2 regions of the Fervidobacterium pennivorans DSM 9078 genome follow, and region 2 is predicted to be linked to the other one. Evidence: predicted binding sites of a transcription regulator. Region 2 holds the regulator's gene; the other holds the start of a gene.

Region 1 (3,430 bases), 340 kb from region 2:
CAAAAAAGAAGAGATGCAACCTACGAATCTCTCAAAGAAATACCTGGTGTTGTAGTCCACAAACCGGAAGGCGCATTCTACCTATCAGCCAAACTTCCTGTTGAAAATGCGGAAGATTTCATCATTTGGATGCTCAAAGAATTCAACGTTGATGGCAAAACAACGATGGTCTCCCCACTGAGTGGATTTTATGCAACACCTGGCGCCGGAATGAGTGAAATTCGAATAGCATACGTTCTTGAAGCTGACAAACTCGCCGATGCGGTTAAAATCCTTGGTGAAGGAATAAAAGTGTATAACTCAAGAAAATAAATAAGATTAATAGTAAAAAACAAAAAAGCGGCAGCCATCTTGGACTGCCGCTTTCGTATTTTTTTAGAAGAAGAATTCAAACGTTAGCATCTTCGTTCCATCTGTTGGAATGAACAACTCCTTAACACTTTTGTTTGAGGCAACATAAAACGGAAGACCTATCAAACCATCTTTGGTATATACTAAGTGAGCATTTGTGAGATGCCCGTGTCTAGATATTTGGATAACAACTTCTTTTGCTGTGCTAGGTGACGTTACTGGGACGCATGATAGCACGATGAAAACCAAAGCTAAGACGACCGCAATCTTTGTTGCTTCGTTCAAATTGGAAAATATAGGTTGAAAATCATTTGATAGGACCATATGATATAATTCACTTTGTAAGTTTTGGAAAAACGGAGGCGGAAAGTTGCTCAACCTAAAAAAGCTTGAGAATATCCTTTTTTATTTCATCATTATTGGAAGTTCCTTAATAATCTTTTCAGTTTTAGGTATGTTATTAAACAGCAAAACGCCGCAGGCTCAAGCGCAAAATGTCCGGGTAGACATACGTGAGCCTTACTTTGCATCGCTTGAACATAATACAGAGTCAACAGGTTTTGTCGAAGAAGCTTACATTGAGCTTGAGACGGACACTCAAAAAGACACAGTAACACTAATTGAGAGGTACAATCAAATGAAAGAAGAATTAAAAAGCCTAAGGCAGGCATTAGCAAGAGACAGAACTGTTGAATACGTTATTTACAGCGTCGTTGACTACGAAGGAGAAGCATTAACTTTTGATGAAACAGGAGGATTCACAAGATATGGGATATCTTCTAAATACAACCCTGATATCGATGTTTTCCATATTACAAGGCAAGACGCATTCAATATCTTATACATTCGCTATTACCTTCCCAACGGTCTTTACAAATATCAAAGTGTAAGACTGCAAGTGGCTTTGATGCACATGTGTGTGCTATTCGGTAACAAAGCCTTCTCAATAGCCTATTCTGTGACTCCAAAGGAAAAGCTCATCACATTACGTGATTCTGACCCAGATTTTCCCAAAATTATCGAAAAACTAAGACTCACCTTTAGAGACCATGCCAAACGCATTGGTATCAAAAATCCCAAGTACTTAAACGGTTGGCTGAATAGGATAGACAAAGTATTCTACATAGGATAAATCCTAACACCATGTCGCATTTGTATTTCGGTTAGTACTGTCACCCCCAAAATTTTTTAAAAATTTTAATTATCACTCTTGACAAAAGAGTGCTAATTTGGTAGAATATATTCGGCAAACAAAAAAACAAAAATCTTACGGAGGTGGATATATATGGCGAAAAAAGAGTTTGTTGTTGGAATTGACCTTGGTACGACCAACTCAGTTATCGCTTGGATGAAACCGGATGGAACAATCGAGGTCATTCCAAACGCAGAGGGAAGTCGTACAACACCGTCTATAGTCTCGTTTACGAAAACCGGAGAAATCATTGTTGGTGAACCAGCAAAACGTCAGCTTATTTTGAACTCAGAAAGGACCATAAAATCCATTAAAAGAAAAATGGGAACGGACTACAAGGTGAGGATCGATGACAAGGAGTACACCCCTCAAGAAATCAGTGCGCTCATACTCAAGAAACTCAAAAAAGATGCAGAAGAATATCTCGGTGGTGAAATTAAAAAGGCAGTTATTACTTGTCCAGCTTACTTCAACGACGCTCAACGACAAGCTACAAAAGAGGCTGGTATCATAGCTGGACTTGAGGTGCTCAGGATAATTAACGAGCCAACAGCTGCTGCATTGGCTTACGGCCTTGACAAAATGGAAGGCGAAAGAAAAGTCCTTGTCTACGACCTTGGTGGTGGAACATTTGACGTCTCCATACTTGAGATAGGTGGAGGAGTCATTCAAGTTATCGCGACAAGTGGTAACAACCATCTTGGTGGTGACGACTTCGACCAAAGAATAATGGACTACATTATCGACGAATTCAAAAAACAACATGGCGTAGACCTAAGAAACGACAAACAAGCACTCCAAAGAATCAGAGATGCTGCAGAAAAAGCAAAGATAGAATTGTCTACAAAACTTGAGACGGACATAAGCTTGCCATATATAACAGCTACAGCTGAAGGTCCACTGCACTTAGAAATGAAACTTACAAGAGCGATGTTCGAATCACTCACAAGAGACCTTGTTGAAAAAACAAGAGAACCAATTGAAAGAGCACTAAACGATGCAAAACTCTCACCGCAGGACATCGATGAAATCATTCTTGTTGGTGGTATGACAAGAGTTCCGATGGTGCAGAGGTTCATCAAGGAAATTTTCGGAAAAGAACCGAACAAGAGTGTGAACCCAGACGAGGCTGTTGCAATCGGTGCGGCAATCCAAGCGGCAATTTTGGCAGGAACTGAAGGTGCAAAAGACAAAGACGTAGTACTTGTAGACGTTACACCACTCACACTCGGTGTTGAAGTCAAGGGTGGATTGATGGAACCAATAATTCCAAGGAACACAACGATTCCCGTTAGAAAGAGCAAAATATTCACAACAGCTGAAGATGGTCAAACAAGTGTTGAAGTAAGAGTCTATCAAGGTGAACGTGCAATGGCAAGAGATAACATATTCCTTGGTAGCTTCCAGCTTGTAGGTATTCCACCGGCACCAAGAGGAGTGCCTCAAATCGAAGTTACGTTCGACATCGACGCTGACGGTATAGTTCACGTCTCAGCAAAAGACCTTGGCACAGGAAAAGAACAATCCATGGTTGTCACAGGTAGACATCAACTGAGCAGCGAAGATATCGAAAGAATGATTAGAGAAGCGCAAATGTATGAAGAACAAGACAGAAGAAAACGCGAAGAGGTCGAACTAAAGAACAAAGCAGACGACCTTGCTTACCACATCGAAAAAGTACTCAAAGAAAACGGCGACAAGATACCGGCAGATACAAAGAACAGGTTAGAGGAAATCATTAGGGACTTGAGAGATGCAATCAACAGAGACGACATCGCAAAAGTCAAGATACTATTCGACGACTTGCAAAGAGAAAGCATGAAAATAGGCGAATACCTCTACAAACAACAAGCTCAAGGTGGAACAAACACAAGCGAGCAGATGTAA
Region 2 (3,430 bases):
GAGGGTCACTTAAAACCTCGTACGCTTCTTGTATCTCTTTGAATTTCTGCTCTGCTTCCTTTTTCTTATCACCAGTATGCCTATCAGGATGCCACTCTTTTACAAGCCTTTTATATGCAGCCTTTATTTCATCCTCAGAAGCGTTTCTTGGCACTCCGAGAATTTCATAATAGTCTTTTCTTGCTGGCATTGCAAACCACCCCTATTTTGTATTTTGATTCTCACGTGTTTTGTTGGTCATTAACTGCATTCTCTTCCTTTTTTCTTGGTTTTATAGCAACACGTACCTTAGTTGGTTTTACAACCTGCCCATTGAATGTGTAACCATCTTCAATGACTTCAAGAATAGTGTATTCTTCAACATCATCACGTTCCTCTTTTTCAAATGCTTCATGGTTGAACGGGTCAAACTTTCCAGAGGCATCAATAATCCTTAATCCCTCGTTTTCCAGTGTCTTTAGAAGTTTTTCATAGATTTTTTCTACTCCAAGTTTGAATTTTTCTAAATCCTTGTCTGAGTCGTAGTATTTGAACGCTCTCTTAAAATCGTCTAAAATGGGTATAAGCGCTTTTACTATACGAAGCGCCGTTGATTTCGTTGCGTCTCTAATTTGCCTATCAACGTCGAGCTTGTAATTTTCAAATGCTGCTTTGATTATGCGTGCAGCGTTCTGTATTTCCTTCAGTTGGTTTTCTAACTCTGCTATCTTTTCTTTCAGTTGTTTGTTCTCTTCTGATAATTCGTTTTGGTTCATTTGGTTCACTTCTTCTCGCTCCTTAATTTCATTTGAACTTTCCAAGTTGTTTTGAACTTGCAGTTGTGTTTCATTTATTTCATTTATTTTCTTTTCTTCACACATGTTCCCTACCTCCTCTTTTAGTTTGAGTTTTTAGACATTCCTCGATACTATAGTGAAATACTCGCTCAGTCTGTTGAGCATAAACTCGAAGCTATCCATAATCAAATCATATCGACCGTATTTGTCGAATATAACAGCAACGCGTCCAACGGGATTATCTTCTGAGTAGAACTGTCCAAGAATTACCGAGAAATCTTCAAGGAACTTCAATCCATGCTCTTTACCGATGTATATGTCGTTCTCAAGCTCAAATAGTTCTTTGTAAAACACGTCGGATGAAACATACACAAGGATGTTTTGTAATTTTTTCAGATTGATTCTATCGTTTGCAAGAAGGTTTGGTAGTCCTTCCGTTATGTAATCTTCGTAGCTTTCAACAGATAACCTTTCCGTGATTTCTAAAAATCCACGACTGATAGTTCCAAAATCGCTGTCTTTGAAGCTATTTAAGTTGTTAAAATTATTGATTCGAGTAAGTATATCTCGCAATTTGGATTTGAATTCGTTCAATGTTAATCCTGTCATCGCTTTGTTAAGCATCTGCTCTATTTTCTCAACATCGTCAAGTTCGGTGTGCTGGATTGGAATGGAAGAACTGAGACCGAGGGATGTAATTATATTCGCAATTGAGAAATTCTTACTCACAGGTGTTACAACTATACGCTTGATTCTTAGCGTTAGTGGGCTGGGCTTTTCAATAATAACCATACCTTTTGTTGAAGAGCTTAACAACTTTGCTGCACCCGTGAGCACCTTTTCCATATCACCGATTGGAAATTTTGCCGCAACCTCCACTTGTGAGCTTTTGGACTTTATCTCTTCCCTGATTTTTTTCAGTTCATTTACGTAAAACCTGAGTCCTTTGTCTGTTGGAACGCGACCAGCAGAAGTGTGTGGCTGGAATATATATCCCGTGCGCATTAAACGGTTCATATCATTTCTAATCGTTGCACCGGATCTCTCAATTGCAGCACTTTCCAAAACCCTTTTTGAGCTTACAGGGGTCCTCGTGTTGATGTATTCTTGCACAATGCAGTAAAGAACTTTCTTTTGTCTTTCGGTGATATCGTTTCCTAACACGGTTATCACCTCTCCGTTTTTCTATCTGTTTTAGCCTAATTTTTGTTATCAGAAATGTTAGCAATCTACACTTTAGTCTGCTAATATATTACCATAAGTGTGAGAATTTGTCAATTTTTGGAGTGTTTTCAGTATCTGAGATATCAGACACAAAGCAAAGAAAAATATTGATGAAAATTTCCTTTTTGGTAAAATAGTAACAGAAAAAATTGTGCGGAATACGAACATTTGTAGATGATTCTACTTTGCCTGAGGTGATAAATGTGAACTGGAAGGTTTATATTTCTGGATTTGCAGTTTCAACGATATTTGGGTTATCATTCCTTTTTACTAAAAACAGTATAGAACATATAAACGTTTACACGTTTTTAGCCTTTAGGTTTGGTGTGGCAACCAGTGTGATGCTATTACTTTGGCTTTTTGGAATCGTAAAATTAACAAAGAAACCATTTTGGAAATTATGGAAAGTAGCGCTATTTCAACCGATTGCTTACTTTGTGTTCGAGACTAATGGACTCAGGTTTACGACGTCCTCTGAGGCTGGGATGTTGATTGCATTAATTCCAATCGTTATAACGATTTTGAGTCCAGCATTGCTGAAAGAAAGAATCAGATGGTACCAAATTCTCTTCGCATTTCTTAGCTTTTTTGGAGTGTTTCTTATCGTCAAAGGTGGGGGATTAGAACAAGGAGCGCTACTTGGAAAGCTGTTGGTTTTGGGTGCGGTTTTCTCCGCAGCATTTTACAATATTTTCTCGAGAAAGCTATCCTCAGAGTTCACTCCTGTTGAGATAACGTTCTTTATGATGCTTACGGGATTTGTCTTTTTCTTTTTCCTGAGCATCGTAACAGGAAATTTCACAATCGCATTCCACCCTGCTGTTGTTATTGGAGCATTGTATCTTGGCATACTTTCTTCAACGGTTGCATTTTTTCTTGTGAATTTCATGCTTAGCAAGGTTTCACCAACGGTTTCTTCTCTTTTCTCAAATCTAACGACGGTGATATCTGTAATTGCAGGCAGTTTCATTCGGCATGAAAGGATTGCTGCAGTACAAGTATTTGGAATGATTTTGATACTTGTTTCGCTAATTCTTAATTCTTATCTGAAAAGCAAAGAAGTTGAACAGAGTAGATAACAAAAAAGCCCTCGGATTTCCCGAGGGCTTTGGTATTATTTATTTTCCTTATATTTCCTCTTCGTCAAGGTTTTCTGGTATGCTGATTTCAATTTCTTCTACTTCTGTCGTAGTTGTGGTTGCTTCTTCTGTTGAGTAAGGTACTCCTTCACGACCTTCGAGGTATGCATCCGCTATCTTACCGGCAATGAGAGCTATTGCTCTTATTGCGTCATCGTTCGATGGTATTACGTAGTCGATAGGATCCGGGTCACAGTTTGTATCAACCATTGCAACTATTGGTATTTTGAGGTGGTTCGCTTCTTCAACGGCTATCTTTTCTTTCCTCGGGTCGACTATGAAGATGACATC

What was found. The regulator HrcA, encoded in region 2, represses chaperone genes, less so after heat shock. The targets are predictions, from matches to a motif close to ATTAGCACTCNNANNNTNNGAGTGCTAAT.
Region 1: the regulator HrcA is predicted to act here: its motif matches at 1,552-1,580, upstream of dnaK (molecular chaperone DnaK).

What each region holds. Positions count from the first base shown of each region.
Region 1 covers NC_017095.1:1,612,522-1,615,951, reverse strand. The annotation lists gene FERPE_RS07660 (pyridoxal phosphate-dependent aminotransferase) at 1-312, shown strand, start outside; gene FERPE_RS07655 (hypothetical protein) at 376-675, opposite strand; gene FERPE_RS07650 (lysozyme family protein) at 722-1,483, shown strand; gene dnaK (molecular chaperone DnaK) at 1,637-3,430, shown strand.
Region 2 covers NC_017095.1:1,955,387-1,958,816, forward strand. The annotation lists gene dnaJ (molecular chaperone DnaJ) at 1-190, opposite strand, end outside; gene FERPE_RS09215 (nucleotide exchange factor GrpE) at 222-860, opposite strand; gene hrcA (heat-inducible transcriptional repressor HrcA) at 891-1,940, opposite strand; gene FERPE_RS09225 (DMT family transporter) at 2,204-3,079, shown strand; gene rpsB (30S ribosomal protein S2) at 3,128-3,430, opposite strand, start outside.